Regions from separate parts of the uncultured Phascolarctobacterium sp. genome, predicted to be linked through region 1. Evidence: a T-box and tRNA genes for the amino acid it is inferred to sense, from the RefSeq annotation. Region 1 holds a T-box; the other regions hold tRNA genes.
The links. The T-box of region 1 lies ahead of Q4G98_RS02700 (valine--tRNA ligase). A T-box ahead of a tRNA ligase gene usually reads a tRNA of that ligase, here a tRNA-Val.
Positions count from the first base shown of each region.

Region 2: it encodes a tRNA-Val, which carries the amino acid that the T-box ahead of Q4G98_RS02700 (valine--tRNA ligase) is inferred to sense. The anticodon was not compared.
Region 3: it encodes a tRNA-Val, which carries the amino acid that the T-box ahead of Q4G98_RS02700 (valine--tRNA ligase) is inferred to sense. The anticodon was not compared.

Region 1 is NZ_CATWDQ010000002.1:229,619-234,253, reverse strand. Features, by position in the region: gene Q4G98_RS02700 (valine--tRNA ligase) at 1-2,493, opposite strand, end outside; T-box leader at 2,537-2,759, opposite strand; gene Q4G98_RS02695 (polymer-forming cytoskeletal protein) at 2,852-3,268, opposite strand; gene Q4G98_RS02690 (M23 family metallopeptidase) at 3,284-4,219, opposite strand; gene feoB (ferrous iron transport protein B) at 4,471-4,635, opposite strand, start outside.
Region 2 is NZ_CATWDQ010000004.1:157,520-162,154, forward strand. Features, by position in the region: gene Q4G98_RS05375 (autotransporter outer membrane beta-barrel domain-containing protein) at 1-1,049, opposite strand, end outside; tRNA gene Q4G98_RS05380 (tRNA-Lys) at 1,291-1,366, shown strand; tRNA gene Q4G98_RS05385 (tRNA-Glu) at 1,372-1,446, shown strand; tRNA gene Q4G98_RS05390 (tRNA-Val) at 1,450-1,525, shown strand; tRNA gene Q4G98_RS05395 (tRNA-Asp) at 1,565-1,641, shown strand; tRNA gene Q4G98_RS05400 (tRNA-Phe) at 1,647-1,722, shown strand; gene Q4G98_RS05405 (prepilin-type N-terminal cleavage/methylation domain-containing protein) at 1,833-2,663, opposite strand; gene iadA (beta-aspartyl-peptidase) at 2,908-4,056, shown strand; gene Q4G98_RS05415 (hypothetical protein) at 4,068-4,259, shown strand; gene Q4G98_RS05420 (response regulator) at 4,329-4,635, opposite strand, start outside.
Region 3 is NZ_CATWDQ010000006.1:97,811-102,445, forward strand. Features, by position in the region: gene Q4G98_RS06705 (ABC-F family ATP-binding cassette domain-containing protein) at 38-1,594, opposite strand; gene Q4G98_RS06710 (YhcH/YjgK/YiaL family protein) at 1,726-2,199, shown strand; tRNA gene Q4G98_RS06715 (tRNA-Asn) at 2,279-2,354, shown strand; tRNA gene Q4G98_RS06720 (tRNA-Glu) at 2,358-2,432, shown strand; tRNA gene Q4G98_RS06725 (tRNA-Val) at 2,436-2,511, shown strand; gene Q4G98_RS06730 (nitroreductase family protein) at 2,712-3,311, shown strand; gene Q4G98_RS06735 (DUF3298 and DUF4163 domain-containing protein) at 3,419-4,234, shown strand; gene Q4G98_RS06740 (helix-turn-helix domain-containing protein) at 4,445-4,635, shown strand, end outside.

The sequences.
Region 1 (4,635 bases):
CATATTTTCCAGTTCTTTATTAAGACGCTGAGTCTCTTTTTCTACATCGATCAACCCGGCCAGAGGTAAATATACCTCGATACCGACAATAACGGCAGCCATGGCGTTTTCAGGCTTATCAGCACCAATATCAGCGATCGTGAGCTCATCGATACTGCCCATCAGCCTGATATAACTCTTATTAGCCTCTACGACCTCGCGCAGCTCGGCATTTACCAGCAAAATCGCCGGCACCTTTTTACCGGGCGCCGCGTTGACCTCTGCCCGCATATTCCGGATAGCCTTGATGCTTTCCATAATGGCCGTCATCCCTGCTTCCGCCTTATCATCGATCAAAGACTCGTCAGCAACAGGCCAGGGCGCGATCATGATGCTGTCGCCTTCATGCGGCAGGCACTGATAGATCTCTTCGGTAATAAACGGCATATACGGATGCAGTAATTTCATGGCCGAAGTCAGCACCTCTGCCAGCACATGCTGCGCCGTAGCTCTGGCCTCTGCGTCCTCTTTATTATAAAGACGCGGTTTCGCCAGTTCAATATACCAGTCACAAACCTCGCTCCAGATAAAATCATAAATAAGGCGGCCTGCTTCGCCCAGTTCAAACCGTCCCAAAAGTTCGGTAACATCCTTAGCCGTATGCTGCAGCCGTGAAAGTATCCACTGATCAGCAAGCGTATAGGGAGCCTGTTTGGCACCGGCATCATAGCCTTCCATATTCATCAGCGCAAAGCGCGACGCATTCCAGATCTTATTGGCGAAATTACGTGTCGCTTCCACACGTTCCCAGTAAAAACGCATATCATTACCGGGTGTATTGCCTGTGATCAGCATAAAGCGCAAAGTGTCAGCACCATACTTTTCGATAACTTCCAGCGGATCGATACCATTGCCCAGCGATTTACTCATCTTACGTCCCTGACTGTCACGCACCAGACCATGAATAAAGACCTTATCAAAAGGAATATCCTTCATAAATTCCATGCCCATGATCAGCATCCGCGCTACCCAGAAGAAGATGATGTCATAACCGGTCACCAAAACACTGGTGGGATAAAACTGCTTCAGCAGCGGCGTTTTTTCAGGCCAGCCCATCGTGGAAAACGGCCATAAAGCCGAACTGAACCACGTGTCCAGCGCATCTTCATCCTGATGCACGGCGCCGCCGCATTTCGGACATTTATCGATATCGACACGCGACGCAATAACCTCGCCGCAATCATCACAATACCATACAGGGATCCGATGTCCCCACCAGATCTGGCGGGAAATACACCAATCACGGATATTTTCCATCCAACCGGTATAGGTTTTCGTAAAACGCTCAGGCACAAACTGCGTCCTGCCATCCTCAACGCAATCCACAGCAGCCTTTACCAAAGGCTCCATCTTCACAAACCACTGTTTGGAAACCAACGGCTCTATGACGCTGCGGCAGCGCTGGCAATGCCCAACAGCATGATTATGCTCTTCGATCTTTACCAAATAGCCTTTTTCCTGCAGCTCGCTGACCAGATTGCGGCGGCATTCATACCGCTCCTGTCCTGCAAACTTCCCGGCTTCTTCAGTCATATTCCCATCCATGCCGATAACGACGATGCTCTCCAGATTATGGCGCATCCCCATTTCAAAATCGTTAGGGTCATGAGCAGGCGTGATCTTAACAGCACCGGTACCAAATTCCAGGTCAACATAGCTGTCAGCAATGATAGGGATCTGACGGTCAGTCAGCGGCAGCTGCAGCATTTTGCCGACCAGATGCCCATAACGCGGATCTTCAGGATTTACCGCGACGGCAGTATCGCCCAGCATCGTCTCAGGACGGGTAGTGGCAATAGTCAGATAGGTATCAGCTTCACCCACAACAGGATAACGGACATACCACAGATTGCCGGCATCATCTTCATGTTCCACCTCAATATCACTTAAAGCGGTATTGCAGTTGACACACCAGTTAGTGATACGGCTGCCCTGGTAGATCAGTCCTTTTTCATACAAAGAAACAAAAACCTCGCGCACTGCCTGTGAACAGCCTTCGTCCATCGTAAAGCGTTTGCGCTCCCAATCACAGGAAACACCCAGGCTTTTCAGCTGCTCAATGATACGGTCGCCGTACTTGTCCTTCCATTCCCAGACGCGTTTGATAAATTCCTCACGGCCCAGATCATACCTGGTCTTGCCTTCTTCTTTTTTCAAAACTTCCTCTACCTTGATCTGCGTAGCCAGACCAGCATGGTCATAACCGGGCATCCACAAAGTATTATCGCCCATCATTCTATGCCAGCGGATCAAAATATCCTGCAGCGTATTATCCAGCGCATGGCCCATATGCAGCTGACCGGTAATATTCGGCGGCGGGATCACGATGCTGAACGGCTTTTTGTCAGCTTCTACTTCAGCATGGAAATAACGATGCTCTTCCCAATATTTATACCATTTTTTCTCGACTGACGCCGGATCATAAACCTTTGGTATATTGTGTTCTTCTGCCATTTTACAGCCTCCTAAAAATAAATAACGTCCTGTTCCATATTAAGAACAGGACGAAAAATTCCGCGGTACCACCTATTTTCCCAGATCTAAAGCCAAAAACCGATCCGGACACTTGAAACGCGTAACGTGCGCCTACGGATGAACCTACTTCTGTTCAGTTCACCGACTCGCGGACGACTTCAAAGCCATAAAGCTGGATATGTTGCAGCCGGGCATATCCTCTCTGTAAACTCCGTACTTTTACTACTTCCGTTCATCGTCATTAAAATATAAATTTAGACAACTACAATATTATCAATTGCAGCTTACAGTGTCAAGTATTTCTTCTAAATCTACAGCAGATATCAGGGGCAGCATTTTATTTTTCTTCAGTAACAGGGGCCTGCGGCAGCTCCGGATTCTCGATGCCTTCAATACCGCCAATATTGCCACGCAGAACGGCGCCGGTCTCTACCACCAGATTACCCGCTTTGACATCTCCGTTCAGAACACCGGAGGCCAGGATCTCTAAAGTCCCGCGCGCCACGATATTGCCGTTGACGTGCCCGGCCACCGTAACATTTTCCCCAAAAATATTTGCTTCTATCATGCCGCTCGTACCTATCAGGACATCGTTTTCCGAAACGATAATCCCTTTAAAGTTACCATCGATACGGGACGCGCCCTTCGTCTGCAAATTACCGCATAAAATGGAATTCTTCCCGAGCAGAAATTCAAACTCTTCCAAAGGTAAAGTACTGACTGCAACTACATCTTTTTTATTTTTTCCAAACATGGCCTTCTCCTTTTATTATCTTACTAATTCCAGCGGATCAGTCACCTGTCCGTTCACCAGTACCTCAAAATGCACATGCGGACCAGTACTGTACCCAGTACTGCCAACATAACCGATGATTTCGCCTTTAGTAACGCTTTGTCCTGACCGGACAGCGATCTCACTCATATGCCCATAAGCAGTTTCATAGCCATAGCCATGCTGTATCCTTACATAACGGCCATAGCCTGAGACCCAACCGGCCTCTTCGATAGTCCCGGACGCGCTGGCATAGACCGGAGCGCCATAATCGTTGGCAATATCAAGACCGGGATGCCAATCATAAGACCTGTTCCCAAAAGGATCGCTGCGGCCGCCAAAATACGAAGTGATCGTACCACCACTCGTAGGCCAAAGCGTCGGCATCGCCGCCTTACGCTGATTCAGCTCGCGTAATCTGCCCAGCAGATCACTGAGGGTCGCTTTTCTGTCTTTGACCTTTTCCTGCAGCACTTTGTTCTGTGCAGCATAAACATCAACAGCCTCTACCTTAGCCGACTGCGGTCCGCCCTGCCCCAGATACTGGCTGCGGTCGATACCGGAACGGGACGGCTGGACGCCGCTTTCTCCCAACTCCCACCGCACTGCTTCTTCCAGCTTGGAAATCTCAGCCATTTCTTTTTCGATAGCTTCATTTTCCTGCAGCAGCTTACCTATTTTCTCTTCCTGAACAGCTTTTTCGCTTCTGTAGGACAGCAATTCCTGTTCATTCTGCTGCGCTTTGTAAACAGTGTGCGACGATTTCAGCACAACCCCGGCGCCAATCAGACAAACGATACCGCAGACAACGCCCAGTTTCTTTAAGAAACTGACGCGAAAATGAATACTTCTGGGTTCACGCCCTTTGTGCGGAATCAGCATGACTGTGTATATTGGATCGGTCTCTTTCTTTTGTCGTTTTATCGGTTCCACAAGCCTACTCCCCTTACAAAACTATTCCCTGTATCAAAACCTTTTTCTCAATCAATAGTTAATATTTTCCCACAATAAACGTAAAAATACAATCCACTACAAAGATTTTTGTATAAAAACAAAGCGCTCTTAGGCCCGAACTCCCCATGCCTGCTGCGGCTGCGGCGATTGTGAAATATCTGCAAAAAATAAAAAACGCAGGCAGCATCGCCTGCGTTTTTTAAAGTAAACATCAAACTACAGCACAGTTATTACATCCTGCTGCCGATCTGGTATATCAGCAATGCCATGCAATATGCCAGGCCTGTTTGATATAGGAGGGCAAAGAAAGTCCAGTGCCAGCTGCCCATTTCGCGCCTGATAGCACCAATAGCAGCAAAACACGGAGATGCCAGCAAAGTGAAAATCATAAAGGC
Region 2 (4,635 bases), on a different contig from region 1:
CGGGTCTTTTCATCTTTCTGGATAAATTTGATCAGCTCATCATTATATTTATTGGCGCTTTCAGCGTCATGAACATCAAAAGTGCCGAACGGCGTCGAAACTATACCGCCCCAGGTAACATTACCCTTGACCATACTTGATGAAATACTCTTACTGGTATCTTTAAATTCGGTGCCAACGTCTTCACTGCCGCCGGTCTTGTAAGAAATAGAAGTATTGAAATTCAGTTCGGCACCATCACGAACGTCAAAAACACCGGACCCGTTTTTAGAAACAGCCTCCAGCTCATAAACAGTAGCAGGATCGCCGTTACCATTTACATCCAAAACCGTACCGCTGCCAGTGACCTGCACGATATGCAGATTGTCATGCTGCTGCGGGTCATTCACCGGATCATCAGAAGTCGGCTTATCGTAACTGATCGTGATCGGGCTTTCCGGCAAACCTAATTCATTTTGGCTGTAAACCAGATCCTTTTTGACATTTATCTGCAGTTCCTTCCCGGAAATAGCGTCTTTATAGGTTTCCTGCCCCCGTGAATACTGCAGCACTTCACCTGCGGGACTCTCAAATATTTTTTTTACATCTTCAGCGGACATTACCAGTTTATTGCTTGAATTACTGCAGACGTCCTTCAAAGCCTGTTCTTTGGACTGTAATTCATCCCATGCTGCATTCATTGCCGTTTCTAATTCCGGCGAGTTGTCATCATCGAACGCTGCCTGCGCCAATGCATAAGCATCGGCAGCATTCTTATAAGCATTGTATGGTGCCTCATAGGTAGCGGAAAACAGGCTATTTATCGTATCCTCCGAGTCATAGACCTCCCGTTCTACATGCTTACCGGTTTCAACTTTATTAAAACCGTCCGTTGTCAGATTCAGCGTATTATCATTACCGCTGCTAACCGATACCGGTGCACTGCCACCACCTGATATTGTAATTTCTGGCACAGTATATTCTGCGCCATAGGCAGTATTACCCAACCTTAAACAGGCCAGCACTGTAAGTGCCAGCATCTTTTTTGAAACAAACCCTCTCTTTTTCAATTTTTTTACCCCCTAATTTGAAATATTCCCCTAAAAAACTTTTCCCCACTACGAATACTAGCAGAAAAATTTTTACTTGTAAACTATAAGCTAATAAATTGTTTTAAATATTAATTTATTATTTAATACGCACCATTGTTTTGTTTATAAATTTTAGTTCGTAAATTTCAAGCATAGGAAATAAAAAAAATACTTGCCAAACAGCTTATTTTCGTGTATTCTATATAAGCAACATTACGACGGCCCATTAGCTCAGTTGGTAGAGCACCTGACTCTTAATCAGGGTGTCGTAGGTTCGAGGCCTACATGGGTCACCAAAACTGGCCGGTTGGTCAAGCGGTTAAGACACCGCCCTTTCACGGCGGTATCGGGGGTTCGATTCCCCCACCGGTCACCATTCGGGCGCTTAGCTCAGCTGGGAGAGCGTCTGCCTTACAAGCAGAATGTCGGCGGTTCGATCCCGTCAGCGCCCACCATTTTTTATTTTGGCAGAAGTTTATGTAGCCCCCACCAATGGCCCGGTGGTTCAGTTGGTTAGAATGCCGCCCTGTCACGGCGGAGGTCGTGGGTTCGAGTCCCATCCGGGTCGCCATTTTTGCCTCGGTAGCTCAGTTGGTAGAGCAAAGGACTGAAAATCCTTGTGTCCACAGTTCGATTCTGTGCTGAGGCACCACAAAAACGCAAAAGCCTTTCTTCATAAAAGAAGAAAGGCTTTTTTACTTTATTAATAAAATAATAAAGCCATTGTCTCATAAGAAACAATGGCTTTTGCTTTTATCCGGTTCAGGCTTTCACAAAATTATTCCCATTAAGCGAAACCTCTTCATATCCCTTCCCTTGCTGAATGATCTTCTTCCAGGCTTCTGCCGCATTTAGATTCTCAATATTTGACACATAAACTCCTTTTTCAAAATAATACCATTTACTGTCGTTAGGATTATAAACATAATTAGCTGTCCAGTCCCCAGAATTTTGAAATTTACCATTCGCATTAGCATAGACTAAAAGCCCCTGACCGTTATCATACGAATGAAATTTAAAATATACCGTATCATCACCATTAACACCTTTGCCTTCTATCCAGACATTATATCCATTTTCAGCAAGATATTTGTTAAAAGCTTCCCTAAGATAATCATTTTTTCCAAGTATACCAGAAAAATCCTTTCCAAAAAGTTCTTTCAACGCCTCGTTATTTATAGAACCGTCAGAATTTTTGATGCTGTTTAACATCTTTTCATACATCGAATTAATGCTGGCCATAACAGAAGAATCGCCTACATGCACATCACATACCACACCATTACCGCTATAGGTTGTCGCAGCATAATATTTGCCATTATCTGCACACCCGGGAATAAAATTGAAGTATTTATTCTCATTATTTTCTTTTTGAGTCACCTCTGCCAAAAAGGCTGTCAGGTCCCCGCTGTATCCCTGTGCCTGCTGGGCATGGAACATCCTTAAAATCTGCGTTCGATTAGCCAGGCATTCCTTTTTGGCCGCTTCCTCACGCGCTTCCATAAAATACGGTATCGCCAGTCCTGCCAAAATTCCCAGCACTGCTATTACAATTACTAATTCCACTAATGTGAAACCATTTTGTTTTTTCACTTTGATCCGCTCCTAAGCTATATTCTTATTTGCATTTAATCATATATTCATCGGAAAGTAAATATTATTTTTCAAAATAAGATATTTTATTATTTTTACAGACAAATCAAAAATTATTGACGCCTCCTGCTGCCAAAAACAGCAGGATTTTTCATTTCGCCGCAGAAAATCTCAGCCATCAGCAGGAATTATCAGCAGCTAAAGCGAATTTATAATAGTTAATTTATATATCATGGAGGTAGCTATGTTTACACTCATAAAAAACGCCCACGTTTACGTTCCTGCCGACGCAGGCTGTCAGGATATCCTGCTGTCCGGACGTATAATCGCGCATATGGCTCCGTCGATCGGCGAGCTGCCTTTTGACTGCACTGTTCTCGACGCCGGCGGCGCTAAAGTCACTACCGGTTTTATTGACCAGCATATCCATATTACAGGCGGCGGCGGTGAAGGCAGTTTCGCTACCCGCGTACCGGAGATCCAGCTGTCGCAGCTGACCACGGCAGGTACTACAACAGTGATCGGGCTGCTTGGTACCGACGGTGTGACCCGCAGCATGGAAAATCTGCTGGCCAAAGCCCGCGGTCTGGAAGAAGAAGGCCTTTCCACCTGGATCTATTCCGGCGCCTATCCGGCAGACAGCAAACATATCACTGACAATCTGCGCAGCGATATCGTTTTGATCGATAAGATCCTGGGCGGCAAAGTCGCTATGAGCGATCACCGTTCCTCGATGCCAGCTACGCAGGCTTACGCCGAACTTGCAGCTGCAGCGCGTATCGGCGGTATGCTGAGCGGTAAGGCCGGCGTACTGCATATCCATATGGGCGACGGAAAACGCGGTCTGGACCCGGTTTTGGAAATTCTGGCAGCTACCGAACTGCCTATCACTGTCTTCCGGCCCACACATGTCAACCGTAATCCCCTGCTTTATAAACAAGCGATCGAGTTTGCTCTGCAGGGCGGCATCATTGATCTGACCTGCGGCATGACCGGCAGTGCCATCCCTGTCCCAGAAGCCGTTAAACAGGCTTTGGACGCAGGCGTACCTTTGCAGCGCCTGACTTTGAGCAGCGACGGTAACGGCAGTATGCCCAAATTCAACGCCGACAATGAGCTGATCGGTCTGACTGCGGCAGCGCCGCGTTATTTATATGAAGAAATGCTGGGTATCGTCAAAGCCGGCGTACTGCCCTTTGAAAAGGCCCTGCAGCTGATAACCTGCAATGTTGCCGACGCTCTGAAGCTGGATAGCAAAGGCCGCGTTGCCGTCGGCAAAGATGCCGACCTGATCGTTTGGAACGACGAACTGACTTTAAATAAGGTTTTTGCCAAAGGCCGCCTGATGGTAGATGCAGGACAGGCTCTTGTCAAAGGAACTTTTGAAAACTAAAGGAGTACATAATGACGCCAACGACATTAAAAATTTTCTGGGTTTTGATTTTTCTCTGTTCCGTACGCGGCTTTTATGCCAACGCTGTAAAAAAAGAGATCGCCTATACAGTAGCTTTCGCCGTCACATCTGTTTTTTCGGCCTATATGCTGGCAGATCTTTTTGGCGTACTGCCGCCGGGTTTTATTGAGCAATTCTTTTAAACAGTAACGCAATATTAAAAGTAAAAGGACTATTTCTTTACGAAATAGTCCTTTTTTCTATCCCCAAATTCATTCGCCGCCTAACAGCCGGTAACCGATACCCGCTTCGGTGATCAGATATTTAGGCTGAGCCGGGTCCGGCTCTATTTTACGCCGCAGCTGCCGCATATAGATCCTGATATAATGGGTGTCCGTATCATATTCATTACCCCAGACAGCTTTCAGCAGCTGTTTATGCGTCAGCACGCGTCCGGCATATTTGAGCATCACCTTCAACAGCTCATACTCTGTCGGCGTCAGCTTGACTTCGCGTCCTTCTACTACGACCCTGTGCTCCAGCAGATTAAGCTGCAGGCCGCCGCAGGTCAGCAGCGGT
Region 3 (4,635 bases), on a different contig from region 1:
CCTCAACCAAACTTTGGTTGAGGATTTTTTATTGCGCTTAAATTATTTTTGTAGTCCAGTCTTCAATATTCCAGACTGAAGTTACCCAGTCTTCATAGAATTCAGGTTCATGTGAGACCAGGAGAATACTGCCTTTAAAGGCAATCAAAGCACGCTTCAATTCTTCCTTAGCATCAACGTCAAGATGGTTGGTTGGTTCATCTAAAACCAGCCAGTTAATATCGCGCAGCATCAGCTTGCATAAACGGACTTTAGCGGCTTCGCCGCCGCTTAAAACAAAAACTTTGCTGGTGATATGTTCATTAGTTAAGCCACAGCCTGCTAAAGCTGCCCGAACTTCATAATTGGTCAGGCCGGGATATTCATTCCAGACATCTTCTAAAGCAGTGTTTTCATTTTTTTCGCGTTCTTCCTGTTCAAAATAACCTGGTTCCAAAAATTCACCCAGTTCTACAGAACCTGATACAGGCGGTATCAAACCTAAAATAGTTTTTAAAAGGGTTGTTTTACCAAGACCGTTAACGCCGCGGAGCGCAATTTTCTGTCCGCGTTCAAGGTTAAATGTAACAGGACGTGTCAGCGGCGTATCGTATCCTAAAACTAAATCTTTAGCTTCTACGATAAAGCGGCTGGGAGTTCTGGCTTCCGTAAATTTAAAGGTTGGTTTGAGTTTTTCGCGGGGTTTTTCAATGATTTCCATTTTATCAAGTTTCCGCTGACGGCTTTTGGCCATATTAGTAGTAGCAACACGAGCCTTATTCCGGGCGACAAAATCTTCGAGCTTGGCAATTTCCTGCTGCTGGCGTTCATAGGCGCTTTCACGCTGAGCTTTATAAATAGCGTACATTTCCTGAAATTTATCATAATTGCCAGTATAACGGGTCAGCTCGCAGTTTTCCAAATGGTAGATAACGTTGACTACTTGATTGAGAAAGGCAATATCATGAGAAATCAAGATAAACGCATGCTCATAGTTTTGTAAAAATCTGGTCAGCCATTCAATGTGTTCAACATCTAAATAGTTGGTAGGTTCATCCAGTAATAGAATAGAGGAGTTTTGTAAAAGCAGTTTAGTCAGCAGAACTTTACTGCGCTGACCGCCGGAAAGCTCACTGACATCACGGTCCAGACCGATGCTGCCTAAGCCAAGACCGTTAGCTACTTCTTCGATCTTAGTATCTAAAGAGTAGAAACCGCTGTGTTCCAGTTCAGTTTGAAGTTCACCTACGGTATTCATCATTTTATCGATTTCTTCAGGAGATGCGTCAGCCATTTTATCATAAAGCTCCAGCATCTGCTTTTCTGCTTCGTACATATCGTTGAAAGCAGTGCGCAGGACCTCACGGATAGTTTTGCCGGCTTCCAGAGTACTTTGTTGGTCTAAATAACCAACAGTAACGCGTCCGGGCCATTCCACCTTGCCTTCGTCAGGTAGCAGATGACCTGTGACGATGTTGAGAAAGGTTGACTTGCCTTCACCGTTAGCGCCGACAAGACCGACATGTTCACCGCGCAATAATTTAAAAGAAACATTTTCCAAAATCTGGCGGCCGCCAAAAGTATGGGAAACATTAGTAACATTCAAGTAGCTCATACTAAACCTCTTTCATGAAAATATATGTTACAATTTTAACGTAAGTCATAGCGTTTTGTCAAAGCAGAAAACAGGATTTTACTTCGAAACGTCGAATAAAACAGTACTGAATTTAAAAGGAGGCTTTTATAATGCTGTGTGGAAATAAGCAGGACATAGAAAAAATATTGCCGTATGTTTCGGAAGGGCTGCAGAAGGCGTTACAATATATCCGGGAAACAAACTTTGCCGAACTGGCAAATGGTGAATATGAAATAGATGGCAGAAATGTGTTTGTGATAGTTAACACATATTTGACTGAACCCAAAACTGATAAGAAGCCTGAAGCGCATAATCAGTATATTGATGTGCAGTATCTGGGTGCTGGAGAAGAAATAATTTATTTTGCACCCAGAAGAGCGGAACATATTATTGTTGAAGATCATGCGGAAGAAAGCGACCTGCTGTTTTATGAAGAAATGGATGAAAAGGATCGCGTTGTTTTGCAGGCGGGGGATTTCGCAGTGTTTTTTCCCTGGGAATTACATCGGCCCGGCTGCAGTACAAAGAAGGAAGCACAAGCAGTGCAGAAAATAGTTGTTAAAGTCAAACTTAAAAATCAGTAATTTTTTCAAAAAAAGTGTTGACAAGATTACAAAATTGCCATATAATACCACTTGTGACGTTGAGAAACGTCAGTGACCTTCCCCGATAGCTCAATCGGTAGAGCACTCGGCTGTTAACCGAGTTGTTGTAGGTTCGAGTCCTACTCGGGGAGCCAACTGGCCGGTTGGTCAAGCGGTTAAGACACCGCCCTTTCACGGCGGTATCGGGGGTTCGATTCCCCCACCGGTCACCATTCGGGCGCTTAGCTCAGCTGGGAGAGCGTCTGCCTTACAAGCAGAATGTCGGCGGTTCGATCCCGTCAGCGCCCACCAGAAATCTAGCATATCCAAATTTTTTGGATATGCTTTTTTTATTTGATTTTTAAGAATAATTGCTTTCATAATGTTTTACAAAAGTAACAAACTAGCTGGAATGCGGTTAAAGAAGCTTTTTGGGTAACTTGCATTTCTGCCGCCTTTGTAGTAAAGTCAAATTAGCAATAAAAAGAACATTGATGTTAGGAGGCATAATTATGAAAAAAACTTTTCTTTCCAGTATTTATGAACGTCGTAGTATTTATGGTATCACAGATACTTCCCCGATCCCTAAAAATAAAATTGTAGCATTGGTAGAAATGCTGCTGGAGGATGTTCCTTCTGCTTTTAACTGTCAGAGTGCACGTGTAGTAGTACTGTTTGAGCAGGCACATAAGAATTTTTGGGATATTGTTATGAACATTTTGCGTGCGCGTGTACCTGCTGAAAAATTTGCTCCAACTGAAGCTAAAATAAACAGTTTTGCAGCCGGCTATGGAACGATCTTATACTTTGATGACGAAAGCGTTACAGAAACCTTTGCTAATAATTTTCCTACATATGCTGCTAATTTTAAGACATGGGCAGATCAGGCGAATGGTATGCTGCAGTTTGCTATCTGGACAGCTTTAGAGGAAGAAGGGCTGGGGGCAAATCTCCAGCACTATAACCCTATTATAGATGCTGAAGTAAAAGAAGTATTTAATATTCCAGACCAGTATCGTTTGATTGCGCAGATGCCGTTTGGGGCAAAAACGGCTGAGCCTGATGCTAAAGAAGTCATTTCCGGTTCGGAAAGGATGCGCATTTTAGAATAAGAATTTAAAATCCCCTCGTTAAAACGAGGGGATTTTTTTGAAAAGACATCCTTTTGACATTTAATGATGTTATACTAATAATATAATTATTTGTGGAGGTGCGACAGATGAAAATGTCACGAAAATTTATAACAGCCGGCGTAGCAGGATTTATGGCTCTGGGAATAGCTGTTTCAGCCTGGGCGGCTGAACCTAAAGTTACGGATCAGAAAATAAGGGACGGCGGCGTGACTGTTAATATTCCTGTTGTGAAGGGCGCCGCAGGCGGTGTGGCAGTTGATGACAGGATCAATATGGCAATTGATTTTAATATTGTGAAAAAATTGTATGCTTATTTGCCTGGCGGCAGTGGGTTGAGCCTGCAGGAAAATTATTATCCTGAATTTGACGGCTATGGCGGTGCTAAAGCCAGCCGCGAATTTGTAGCTGATATAGCAGGTTTTATCAATCATCAGCTGCAGAATCAGGCCCAAGCAGCTCATAAAGCCGGATCACATGTCAAACAGTATACGTTCGAAGGCAGATATCAGGTGCGGTTTAACAGTGAGGAACTGCTTTCTTTAGAACAGACTTATATGGATTATCTGGGTGGCGCTCATCCCAATACTTATTTGGACACGATCAATGTAAATTTAAAAACTGGCAAATTACTGAACTTGGGCGATATGTTTAAGGCAGGCAGCGATTATTTACCGCGGCTGAATGCTATTATCGCCAAGCAGATGGAAGAAGAAAGGCAGCAGAAAGGATTCTTCGATAAGACGGTTGAAGTGAACGGAACAGAAAATTTTTATATTACAGATAATGCTGATTTGGTTATAGTATATCCGCCTTATGCAATTGCTCCTTATGCTGCTGGTACGATTGAATTTGTTATACCAGTTAGTCAGGTTGCTGATATCTTTAATTTTAAATTAGAATAAAGGCTTGCTCTTTTTGCCCTGCTTTCGCAGGGCTTTTTTTATTTCTCGCTTAAGTAAACACTTTTATGATATAAATGACAGAGGTTTTTCAAATAATGTAAATGGTATTAGGCATAATAGTGCACATAGTTGAACTATTATTGAAAACATGAAAATGGATAGCTGGATATAATAAAATTAAGGTAAGTAATATCACAGAAGAATAAAAGTATGGTTGGTGAAATTATGTTTGGCGAGAAATTCAGACAAATAGGCTTAAAAATAGCCTATTACAGAAAAAGGAAAGCGTTGAAGCAGATGGAAGTAGCGGAGAAGGCGGGGATATCCTGTTCATATCTTTCAAAAATAGAAACAGGAAAAGTTCGTTATAGTCTTGCCGTGTTGATACAGATTGCCAAAGC